DNA from 4 places in the Oceanobacillus locisalsi genome. Region 3 is predicted to be linked to each of the others. Evidence: predicted binding sites of a transcription regulator. Region 3 holds the regulator's gene; each other region holds the start of a gene.
The links. Region 3 encodes Rex, which represses fermentation and respiration genes when NADH is low (regulators of the CRP and FNR family bind a similar motif). Its sites were predicted from a motif close to TTGTGAAATATTTCACAA; they were not measured.
Positions count from the first base shown of each region.

Region 1: ACFQ19_RS06520 (nitrate/nitrite transporter) is a predicted target of Rex. The motif match lies at 1,375-1,392, and genes of this name have one in related genera.
Region 2: ACFQ19_RS19255 (cytochrome c oxidase subunit 2A) is a predicted target of Rex. The motif match lies at 1,119-1,136, and genes of this name have one in related genera.
Region 4: nirB (nitrite reductase large subunit NirB) is a predicted target of Rex. The motif match lies at 1,476-1,493, and genes of this name have one in related genera.

Region 1 covers NZ_JBHTKK010000005.1:83,637-86,834, forward strand. Annotated here, with positions in the region: gene ACFQ19_RS06515 (nitrate reductase subunit alpha) at 1-1,125, opposite strand, end outside; gene ACFQ19_RS06520 (nitrate/nitrite transporter) at 1,623-3,128, shown strand.
Region 2 covers NZ_JBHTKK010000038.1:3,809-7,006, reverse strand. Annotated here, with positions in the region: gene ACFQ19_RS19265 (thymidylate synthase) at 1-104, opposite strand, end outside; gene ACFQ19_RS19260 (cold-shock protein) at 695-895, shown strand; gene ACFQ19_RS19255 (cytochrome c oxidase subunit 2A) at 1,227-1,337, shown strand; gene ACFQ19_RS19250 (cytochrome c oxidase subunit II) at 1,356-1,889, shown strand; gene ACFQ19_RS19245 (b(o/a)3-type cytochrome-c oxidase subunit 1) at 1,870-3,198, shown strand, end outside.
Region 3 covers NZ_JBHTKK010000015.1:89,361-92,558, forward strand. Annotated here, with positions in the region: gene ACFQ19_RS12785 (CPBP family intramembrane glutamic endopeptidase) at 165-869, shown strand; gene ACFQ19_RS12790 (YdiK family protein) at 871-1,065, shown strand; gene ACFQ19_RS12795 (redox-sensing transcriptional repressor Rex) at 1,146-1,781, opposite strand; gene ACFQ19_RS12800 (ABC-F family ATP-binding cassette domain-containing protein) at 2,072-3,198, shown strand, end outside.
Region 4 covers NZ_JBHTKK010000027.1:31,848-35,045, forward strand. Annotated here, with positions in the region: gene ACFQ19_RS17245 (alpha/beta fold hydrolase) at 1-33, shown strand, start outside; gene ACFQ19_RS17250 (hypothetical protein) at 319-507, opposite strand; gene ACFQ19_RS17255 (MmcQ/YjbR family DNA-binding protein) at 846-1,205, shown strand; gene nirB (nitrite reductase large subunit NirB) at 1,513-3,198, shown strand, end outside.

The DNA.
Region 1 (3,198 bases), on a different contig from region 3:
CGGTTTCCATTCATTATTCTCCAGTTCCATTCCAAGATCTTTCGCATGTAAAAAGCGATCCGCTGTAAACTTTCCATTTTCCTTTTTCAAACGGACAGAAAACGGAAAATCAGTATATTGTTTCGCATAGTCTTCAAAATAGGGTGTCATGTTTTGAGCATAAAACTCATTCAAAATAACATGTCCCATCGCCATAGCCACGGCACCGTCTGTCCCTTGTTTGACAGATAACCAGTCATCCGAAAACTTCGTAGACTCTGCATAGTCTGGACTGATGGAAATCACCTTTGTCCCCTTATATCTAGCTTCGACTAAAAAGTGTGCGTCTGGCGTACGTGTTAACGGAACATTCGAACCCCAGGTAATAATGTAGCTCGAATTAAACCAGTCCGAACTTTCTGGTACGTCCGTCTGATCCCCCCAAATCTGCGGAGATGCTGGCGGTAAGTCTGCATACCAGTCATAAAAACTCAACATCTGACCGCCAAGAAGGTGCATAAAGCGGCTGCCTGATGCATAACTGACCATGGACATGGCAGGAATAGGAGAAAATCCAACATTTCGATCCGGACCATATTTCATCGCAGTATACAAACAGGATGCAGCAACCAGTTTCGTTACCTCTTCCCAGTCTGCACGAGCCAGTCCGCCTTTCCCTCTTGCTTGTTTATAAGACGTTGACTTTTCTTTATCTTCTACAATACTTTTCCAAGCTTCTAATGGATTATCATGTGTTTGTAATGCTTCTCTCCATAAATCAAGCAACCTTTTTCTGACGTAAGGGTATTTCACACGTAAAGGGCTGTATAGATACCAGGAGAAACTTGCGCCTCTGGGACAACCACGCGGTTCAAATTCCGGCATATCCGGACCCGTAGTCGGATAGTCCAGCGCCTGCCCTTCCCAAGTTACAATGCCGTCTTTAACATAGATGTTCCAGCTGCAAGATCCAGTGCAGTTGACACCATGGGTAGAACGAATAACCTTATCATGCTGCCATCTTTTTCTATAAACATTTTCCCAATCACGATTTCCTTCTTGTAATTGGCTATGATTATTGGAATATTTCTCCTTTGGCTTTAAGTAATTCAATCTTTGCCAAAGTGGAGATGGTTTCTTCGCCATCTAAATCCCTCCTAATGGAATTGCTAATCAATCTGGTGCCTATTAAATCATTTCTCATATCACCTCGTTGTGAAAAAAATCACACGGACGGCAGAAGTCAAAATTTAGTCAAATTTAGATGGTTTGTTATTAGAAATTGAAAAAATACTGGTACGGTTAATGGAAAAAAATCTTAAGATTTAAAAACAAACCTGCATGATGTGATTCCTCTCTTAACCAACGCTTGTTTTCAAAAAGATGACACAAATTATGTGATTTATTTCACTACGTATAGGTTAAAGAAAGATTAAAATTTTCATCGTAATCGCATCAATAAACCAACGCACACTTTATGAAGAACATAAGCACCGCCTCTTTCATCAGAAAAAGGGGATGCTGGATTCGACGTTCCTAAATGATGCAAAAAAAGCTTCGTCGAACGTTCTTACAATGATTGCTTTCTTACACTTGTTACCGTGTAAGCGAAAGAATGACTTCATATTGGAAGGAGATCAAACATGAAAAAACCTGGATTACAATTAACCTTACAAACTTCAAATCTCGTGATCGGCTTTATGGTGTGGGTATTGATTTCATCCCTCATGCCATACATTACAATGGATATTCCATTAACAGGCGGGCAAGCGTCTATCGTTACAGCGATTCCTGTTATTTTAGGATCGTTGCTGCGTATTCCAATCGGTTTTTATGCAGACCGCTTTGGCGCAAGAATGATTTTTCTGATCAGCTTTCTGATTTTACTATTTCCTGTTTTCTACTTGAGCATTGCAGACTCTTTTATGGATTTAGTCATCGGCGGGTTCCTTTTGGGGTTAGGCGGAGCCGTATTCTCTATCGGTGTTACATCGCTTCCGAAATATTATCCGAAAGAAAAACACGGATTTATTAATGGTGTCTACGGTGTTGGTAACGCTGGTACAGCTATTACAACCTTTGGTGCTCCAGTTATCGCACAAGCAATTGGATGGCAAGGAACGATACGCATCTTCCTGATTATCTTACTTTTATTTGCCGCATTTGTATTTATCTTGGGTGACCGTAAAGAAGAAAAAGCGAAGAAATCGATGGCAGAACAAATCAAAGGCGTCTATAAAAATACTACCTTATGGTTTTTAAGCTTATTCTATTTCATTACATTCGGAGCTTTTGTTGCGTTTACCATGTTCCTCCCAAGTTTTTTAGTAGATAACTTTGGATTAGAACCGGTAGATTCCGGCATTCGAACAGCTATCTTTATTGTGCTTGCGACAGGATTAAGACCAATTGGCGGTTTATTGGCGGATAAATTCAATGCCTTTATCATCTTAATGTTTGTATTTATCGGCGTAGCATTCTCAGGTATCTTATTATCCTTTTCACCAGGGATCGAATGGTATACAGTCGGCGCATTAGCCGTTGCCGTAACAGTAGGAATTGGAAATGGTACTGTCTTTAAATTAGTTCCATTATATTTTTCCAACCAAGCAGGTATTGTAAATGGTATTGTTTCTGCCATGGGCGGACTGGGCGGATTCTTCCCGCCATTACTATTAACAGGAGTTGCGAATATCACCGGCCACCATGCGATTGCATTTATGTTAATGTCTGAGTTCGCTATAGTCAGCTTTGTTATTGTGATATTTATGTACTATCAAGACCGTGTAAATACAGAAGGGAAAATTATTGAAGGCGTTGCTGAAGGGATGATGATAACCAATAAAAATAAAGTCATCCAACACGTTAACCCTGCTTTCACAAGAATTACCGGCTATTCCCAAGAAGAAATCGTTGGGCATACACCTAAAAAGATTAGCTCCGGAGAACATAATCAAGGATTTTATGAAGATATGTGGAATTCCATTAACAATAAAGGCTTCTGGCAAGGAGAAATTCGAAACAAGCGAAAAAATGGGGAAATATATAAAGAACTCCTGTCCATTAGTCCAGTTAGAAATAATGTTGGTGACATTATCCAGTATGTTGGGGTGTTTAATGATATCTCGCATATGAAAAACCGGGAATAGGCTTCAAAAGAGGCTGTTACACAATCAGGTAACTGATTATGTAACAGTCTCTTATCTTGTTCACAGTCTC
Region 2 (3,198 bases), on a different contig from region 3:
TGCCCAAACATAGAATAGGTTCCTGTATTTGTTCTGTCATCTCTGTTTGTCCCTGCATCTAATATGTTACGGCATAATTCTAAATAACCTTGTTCTCCCTGCATTGATAATCCTCCCTATGTTTGTATGTATATCTATTCTTTGGATAAGAACGTATATGAGCTATATCATTCGCTATTTAAACAACATCTATTATAACAGAATTCGCTATAAGTGTGTGTTCAAAAAGTCCGATAAATAGGACCAAGAAGTTCAAGGCGACTAGCAAATTCCAAACGGAGCGTATGTTTTATAATACGTGAGTATTGGAATTTGCTAGTCAACGCAGAAATTCGCCGCGTCATTTTTATTGGACTTTTTGAACATCCTCTATAAAAATGTCTCTGAAAAAATAAACGGTTGTCTCTTCTGTCATGGGTAGTATCTTAACAATGACACAGCAATAAATTCAAAACATTCTTATTATTTTATAAAAATGGCAGGGTTTTCTTGACTGCGAAAAAAAAATAAGCTAATATAGGTACAAGCAAAGAAGAAAGTACGGAATCATTAGAATGTAAAGGCAGCTTCGATAGACAGAAGTGGATACTTATGATCCCGTCTTCTATCGGATGCTGCCTTTCTTTCGTAATTTCGTTCTTCTGCTTTGTAATCACACGCGTTTTACGTGGAAGTATTTAGGAGGAAATTTAACATGGAAAACGGAGTAGTAAAATGGTTTAACGCAGAAAAAGGCTACGGGTTTATTCAATTAGAAGAAGGGAATGATATTTTCGTACACTATTCTGCCATTCAAGAAGAAGGTTTCAAGACACTAGAAGAAGGACAAGACGTTTCTTTTGATGTTGTTGAAGGTGAACGCGGCCCACAAGCTGCAAATGTTGTAAAAAATTAAATACCATTATAAATGAAAGCAGGGTTCTTCTATAGAGCTCTGCTTTTTTTATGGAATAAAACGCTTCGATCATTTACATATCATTATCACTCCCTTCCCCCCGCTCCCATTATCTGTTCCTTATGCATGCATTTCATTTTGTCAATGATTTCATTTATTTGTTCGTAAAAAAGTCATAAACTTTTCTAACCAAAAGGTTTGTAAAAACATTAAATCAACCTATTTGTGAAAAATTGAACGAATTGTGAAATGTTTGATTTGACGGCGTGTACAAGGCTTTTTTCCGATATGATAGACCTATAGGCAAGAAGTTACAAAAGGGGTGAATCACATGAAAAAACCTGAACCTAATTTAAGAGGTACATTTTTTTCCGTCATCACGATAGGTGTCATTATTATTATCAGCTGGGTCGCAGTATTTTTATTATTTTTATCGCGTTAAAGAAGGAGGAGAAAGCATATGCATTTACACAAATATGAGAAGATATGGCTTATCTTCGGCGGCGGATCACTCGTTGTATTTCTATTGATACTCGGATTCGGAGCATTTTATTTAGGAACGCATCCACAAAGTCACGGAGCGACGATTGATCCTGACAACCTGGAAGCAAATGAAGCGTTTGAAAGAGAAAATCTCGGGCTTACCCAAGTTGATGAGGATAGGTATATTGTGAATGTTGTTGCCAGTACCTTCAACTATGATTTAGGAGATGATGAGGAAGGCAACCCCGTATCTCATATTGAAATTCCGAAAGGATCGACTGTTTTATTCCAAGCAGTCACACAAGATGTGATTCATGGTTTTAATATTGCTGGAACCAATGTCAATATGATGGTTGAACCTGGTTATATCAGCAGCTTAGAAGTAGAAATGAACCAAACTGGGGAATTCACCTTAGTATGTAATGAATATTGCGGCGTCGGGCATCACATGATGTTCGCAACAGTGGAGGTGGTCGACGATGAGTCTGGCAATGAAACAGCAGTTGAATGAAGAAATTGATGTAACTCCCTTAAGTATTACAAAACCGGAAGCAAAATTATATCTATCTTTTATGTATGTAGCATTTATTTCCTTATTTATCGGTGGGTTAATGGGGTTACTGCAGGTACTTGTACGTTCAGGGGATTTTGAATTGCCGCTTGGTATCGGCTATTATCAAATACTTACTTTACATGGCGTTATTCTGGCGCTGGTACTGACGACATTCTTTATTATTGGGTTCCAATATTCTTTATTAGGTAAGACAGTCGGTATGTCCGATAAGCAAAGGAAACTTGGCTGGTTGTCTTTCTGGATTATGCTGGCTGGTACTGCTTTAACAGGAACAGCAATTTTACTCGGGGAAGCGAATGTGCTCTATACATTTTATGCACCCTTAAAAGCACATCCTATCTTCTATATCGGCCTTGCACTTGTCGTGGTAGGATCCTGGATTGCTGCTTTTGTAAATTGGCATCAGGTCTACGCTTGGAAAAAAGCACATCCTGAACAAAAAACCCCGCTTTTAGCATTTATGGTGACGATTAATATGATTATGTGGGTGATTTGTTCCATAGGTGTTGCTGTAGCGGTTCTTGTTCAATTTATTCCGTGGTCTTTAGGGTATGCAGAAACGATTAATGTTTTGTTGAGCCGTACGTTATTTTGGTATTTTGGCCATCCGCTTGTTTATTTCTGGTTATTGCCAGCTTACATGGCATGGTATGCAATTATCCCAAAAATTATCGGCGGGAAAATATTTAGTGATTCTTTAGCAAGATTATCCTTTGTTTTATTCTTATTTTTCTCTATTCCTGTCGGTTTTCACCATCAGCTTACAGAGCCAGGAATTGATCCGACATGGAAGTTTATCCAGGTGGTACTAACCTTTATGGTTATTATTCCGAGTTTGATGACTGCATTTTCCATGTTTGCCATGTTTGAAACGACTGGCCGAAAACAAGGTGCAACGGGATTGTTTGACTGGTTTAAAAAATTACCTTGGAGAGATGTCCGGTTTGTAGCACCATTTGTCGGCATGCTGGCATTTATTCCAGGTGGAGCCGGCGGTATCATTAACGCATCACACCAATTAAACACATTGGTTCACAATACGATTTGGGTTACAGGCCACTTTCACTTAACTATTGCAACAACGGTTATTCTTACTTTCTTTGGAATCGCGTATTGGTTAATACCGCATTTAACCGGCAGAAAGCTGACACCCAAAATCCATAAACTGGGCATTTACCAAACGATTATTTGGGCTGTCGGGATGCTGATTATGTCTGGAGCTATGCATATTCAAGGACTTTTAGGA
Region 3 (3,198 bases):
AATTTTTGGAAAAAATGCAAGTAGGATGCTGTAATATTTTTTTAAAATAAGATATTGGGTTTTTTATTGCTTCATGCATGATTCTTTGTACTTCTGATTATAATTTTCAATAGCAGTTGTGTTAGAATATACTTTATGATGATTATACTAGAAGGAGCGTTTTTATGACCCGAAGATATATTTATGTCATACTTACATACATCATTATGCAATTCTCGGTTTTTCTTGCAGCCCCGCTGCTCGCATTTGTATTTAATACCGATCTTGCGCTGGCCAGTATTTATTGGTCTGTATTCAGTTTTGCTGCTGGTATTGTTATTGTGCTTTGGCTGTTAAAACCGGAAATGCAAACCCAGGCTCATCGTGATGCAGCAGGCCCCGGCGCAATTATCGGCTGGTCTGTTTTGGGTATTATTTTAGCCCTCCTTGCCCAAGGGCTGGCAGCCACGATTGAATTGGAAGTTTTCGGAATAGATCCTGGATCGGAAAATACACAAGGAATCATGAATATGGCCCGGGCTGTCCCGATCTTTGTTGTTCTTCCGGCTATTTTCGCCCCTATATTGGAGGAAATCATTTTCCGGCAGATTATTTTTGGATCCCTTTATAAAAAAATGAACTTTTTCTTCGCAGCCATTATTTCTGCTATTATATTCGCCGTGATTCATTGGGATTTCTTGCATCTATTGGTATATATGGCAATGGGATTTGTTTTTGCTTTCCTATACGTACAGACAAAACGGATTATTGTGCCTATTATTGTACATGCAGGCATGAACACACTTGTTGTCATAGCTCAGCTTTCATTGGATCCGGAAGAAATTCAACGGCAGATGGATCAATTACAACTTATATTCTTTGGAGGTTAACATGCATCGTCCCTATTTAATTAAAGCCATTTTTTATATTTTATTTGGTGCTTTATTCATTTATATTGGAGTTCTCAGCAAAGGAGAAACAATCTGGAATACGGTGACCATCCTGTTCGCCGCTATTGCAGCACTTACTTTCTTTGCCGGCTTCCGTATGTTGCGATACTACTTTAAAGTAAAGAATAAAAAATAAGAAAAAACTAGCTCTCATTCCGCTTTCTTTTTTAGAAAAGCTTTTTTGGGAGCTAGTTTTTTTATCAATAAATAAACCGTTTATTCTGCTTCTAAAGGATAATGCTTTAAAAAGTATACAAGTGATTGCAATTCCACTGTTAAATCAATATGATGCACACGGATATTGCTTGGAACGGTAATACGCGCCGGGGTGAAATTCAGGATGCCTTTAATTCCTAAATCAACCAATCTGTTTGCAGCAGTATCCGCTTCTTCTGCAGGGATTGTTAAAATGGCAACTTCAGTTCCCTCTATTTTATCTTCTAATTCATCTACATGGTAAATAGGCACACCGCCAGCTTCTTTGCCGGCTTTCGATTCATCTGCATCAAAAGCCATAGTAATACGGATATTGTTATTTTTTAAGAAATTATAATGTAAAAATGCAGTTCCGAGATTTCCAACCCCAATTAAAGCAACATTCGTGATTTCATGCTGATCCAACGTGCTTTTAAAAAACCCTAATAAATATTCAACATTGTATCCATATCCTTTTTTCCCAAGGGCTCCAAAATAGGAGAAATCTCTGCGGATGGTGGCAGAATCCACTTTCACAGCTTCACTCAACTCTTTGGAAGAGACACGCATCTTCCCTTGTTGATATAGATTATTGAGAAATCGGTAGTATAAAGGCAACCGTTTTGCTGTTGCCTGCGGAATTTTATTTTGTTCCATTTGAAACGGCCTCTCTTCAGATTCTAAGTATAGGAAAATGTATCATTGAACCCTTTTCATTTTCATATTCACGTTTAATTAATCACATACTCTTTACTATACAATTTTAACAGAAATACTGCCAACGTGGCGAACTTTAGCTAATTTTATTGTCGCTTCTATTGCAATACGTTACACTTATATAAGGTATGATTTCCTTGAACAGGATGAGTGAATAAGAAAGCCGGTAAGCAGATAATGCTGCAGCCTGCTGGCTCAGGCTTTTTTCTAACTTAGAAAGGATGGCAATGATGATTTTAATGCAATTAAATGGAATCTCGAAATCTTTTGGAGCAGAAGAGATTCTTTCTAATATAAAAATGGAAATTAAAGAAAATGAACGAATTGCAATTGTCGGCCGGAATGGATCCGGTAAGTCAACATTACTTAAAATAATGGCAGGTGAAATGCCTTTCGATGATGGTGAAATATTCAAACCGAAAGATTTAACATTCGGGTATCTCTCCCAACATATGATGTTAGAGTCTGGAAAAACCATTTGGAAAGAGATGTTGGATGTATTTTCCCCGCTTATATCGATGGAAAATAAATTGCGGGAAATGGAAGCACAGATGGCGGATTCTTCTGGTATGGACGACGCAGCTTACCAACAGCTGCTCGAGAAATATGATAAGCTGCAAAATGATTACGAAACAAGCGGCGGATATACGTATCAAGCAGAAATAAAATCTGTACTCACTGGACTATCCTTTGGGGATTTTGACTTCGATACGTTAATTACCGATTTAAGCGGCGGGCAAAAAACAAGACTGGCTCTTGGAAAGCTCCTGTTGCAAAAACCGCAATTGCTGATTCTTGATGAGCCGACCAACCATCTGGATATTGATACCCTTACCTGGCTGGAAGGTTATTTAGTCAATTATCCGGGCTCCATCGTTATCGTTTCCCATGACCGTTACTTTTTAGACAAAACGGTATCGATTGTCTATGAGATTTCCAGACATCATTCTAAAAAATTCCATGGAACCTACAGCAACTATTTAGATCAAAAAGCGTTTGAGTATGAGCAGAAGAAAAAAGAATTTGAAAAACAACAGACGGAAATCAAACGTATGGAAGACTTTATCCAGCGAAATATAGCACGCGCTTCTACGACCAAACGGGCACAAAGCAAACGGAAAAAACTTGAAAAAATGGATCGCCTCGAACGCCCTGCAGGGGATGAATCCTCAGCATCTATTTCCTTCCAAATAAACCGCCAGAGTGGAAATGATGTAATAAAAATAAAAGACTTAACCTTTCAATACCCGGATACCGACCAGCCGATTTTTGAAGACATTACCTTGCACGCTAACCGCGGTGACCGTATCGCATTAGTCGGACCGAACGGGGTCGGTAAAACGACGCTATTAAAAAA
Region 4 (3,198 bases), on a different contig from region 3:
GTCAGTGAATGGATCGACCGGATTACTGTCTAGTGACGTTCGTGCGGAGAGATAACGAACATCCTATTTTTAGTGTTTGTTTTATATGGTGGACTGCGATGTAAGCAAGGCATAGGTTTCTGAAAAAGACCCGAGATGTTATAGGTATTGACTCCTTACATTTTGATAAAGGAACAGAATCGGAACTAGCAGTGTTAAATGATAGAGGTCCGTCATTTTTAGCAATCATCATTTGTTATACATGAGACTTAAAATCACAGCGTGTTGAAACATAAAAATAAGCCCTCACGATTTGCAGGGCTTTAACAAATAAAATTTCTATTTTTCAATGTTATGAAAATCTGAAGTGTCGCATATGGACCAATTAATTATACCTGGGCCAATCACAGGCTCCGAATAGATGATCTTTTTATTTGAAACCTTTGCAAAGTATGCATTAGCCTCTTTTTGAGAATTAGCGACCACTGTATGGTGTACTCCATCTGTATAGATATCAAATGCTTCCATTTTCAATCCCTCCAAGTTATTAAACCTATTTTTCATTTTATATAGCAGTATGACCAATCTATCAATATATTAAACAAATCAAGAGAGACATTATTAAAAAACTCCCGCAATGGTGAGAAATTATTTGAATATTTTTCTTGTGATTTCCATCAGCACGGTCACATACCCTTCTTGGCTCGTTTATCAACTTTCCTTTTCTTTACAGCATCACCATCGTTCCATGTTTTTAAAAATGGATGTATGCTTGATTTAAAGAGTTTGATACTACTCTTTAAAGGGAAAGTTAATTTATAAAAGGTAACGTACATTTATAGATGAGCAGACAGGAGGGTTAATCGATGATAAGCAGACAAGATATTTTTGATTATGTAAAAGAAAAATATGATATTAGCCCGGATTATCCATGGAAGAAATTCTCAAACTTTGCTGCTTTAAGGCATAAGGATAATAAAAAATGGTTTGGCTTAATTATGGATATTACAGAAGATAAGTTAGGAATAAAAGGCGATAACAAAATTGATGTATTAAATGTAAAAGCCAGAAAAGAATTTATAGGTTCTTTAAGAGAAAATGAGAATATCTTTCCTGCATATCATATGGATAAAAATAATTGGGTTAGTATTGTGTTGGATTATACAAAAGATGTAGATGATATCAGGGATTTAATTGCAGAAAGCTATGAATTAACCATCAAATAATGTCATCTCACCTTTGACAGCAAAAACCGCCAAAAACGCTGTGGATGCAACGTTTTTGGCGGTTTTAAATTGCTACAAAACAGCGTACTATTTTCTTTGTTGGTTTGTTTTAAATATTCCAGACACAAACTGTTCAAAAAATCAATACAATTCAAAAAAGAAGTATGCTACACTATCATTAAAGGTAGTTACTTCTCCGGAAAAAAGAGATGTAACTATATATTTTAACACTAATTGTGAAGTTATTCACATTATTATTTTTAACACAACATGTGAAATATTTCACAATAACTCGGAGGGTTGTATCATGAAAAGAAAGCTCGTAATGATTGGAAATGGGATGGCAGGAGTCAGGTGTATAGAGGAAACTATAAAAAGAGATAAAGAAGCTTTTGATATCACGATTATAGGGGATGAACCTTATCCAAACTACAATCGGATCATGCTTTCACATGTTTTACAGGGAGACACAGAAGTCGGTGATATTAAAATAAATGACTGGCCATGGTATGAAGAGAATGAAATTACGTTGTTTACCGGTGAAAAAGTAACGGAGATGCTGCCGGAAGAGAAGATCATTAAAACAGATAAGGACAGCGTGATTTCTTATGATGAATTAATTATCGCTACAGGTTCCAGCGCCTTTATTTTGCCTGTGCCGGGGAGGAATCTGGAAGGTGTTATCGGCTTTCGTAATATTCAGGATACAGAGTATATGGTGGACGTTTCCAAAAAATATAAGAAAGCAGTTGTTATCGGTGGAGGACTTCTTGGCTTGGAAGCTGCCAGAGGCTTAATGGATCGGGGGATGCAGGTGCAAGTGGTCCACTTGATGCCGTGGCTGATGGAGCAGCAGTTAGATAGGTCAGCAGCAAAAATGCTGAAGAAGGATTTAGAAGCGCAGGTAATGGAATTTTTAATGGAAAAAATGACGACGGAAATTTACGGGGAAGATCGTGTGGAAGGCATCACATTCTCAGACGGTACTTCTACAGAATGTGATTTGGTTGTCATGGCAGTTGGAATTAGTCCGAATATAGATTTAGCAAAACAGGCTGATTTAGATGTTAATCGGGGAATTATTGTGAATGATTACATGCAGACCTCTGTTCCTTCTATTTATGCTGTGGGTGAATGTACCGAACATAACGGGATGACTTATGGGCTGGTTGAACCGCTTTATGAGCAGGCGGTGGCATTTGCGAAATATATAACAGGCGAGAAAACGGAAGGGTATCGTGGCAGTATTTTATCTACACAGTTAAAAGTTGCGGGATGTGAACTGTTTTCTGGAGGGAAAATGGAAGAGGATGAAAAAACCGATGCAATTATTGTGCAAGATCAGTTTTCCGGTGTGTATAAGAAAGTGCTTGTTTCGGATAACAAAGTAGTCGGTGTGATCCTTTATGGAGATGCTTCAGATGGAACGCGGCTATTCAGTATGCTGAAGAAGGAAACGGATATCAGTGAATTTACAAGCGCGGCGGTGATGCAAAAAGCAGGAGAAGATGCTGTAGATGAGATGATTGCTGAGATGAGTCCAGATGAGACAGTCTGCGGTTGTAATGGGGTTACAAAAGGGACGATTGTTCAATCTATCTTGGAACAGGATTTAAAATCATTTGAAGAAGTCAAAACCTGTACAAAGGCCGGTGCTTCCTGCGGGAAATGTAAGGGCGTTGTCGAAGGGATTCTAGCTCATACGCTGGGAGACAGTTTTGACCCGGCTGCGGTGAAAACAGGCATGTGTGGATGTACAACCTTAACACGCGATGAAGTAGTTCAGGAGATGAGAGAGAAAGGTTTGCAATCTCCGAGAGAAGTACGTAATGTACTTGGATTTGCAAGTGAAGAAGGCTGTCATGTCTGCCGTCCGGCGCTCAATTATTATATGCGAATGATCAGACCGGAAGAATACGAAGATGATAAAGCTTCCCGCTTCGTCAATGAACGAATGAACGGCAATATTCAAAATAACGGGACATTCTCTGTC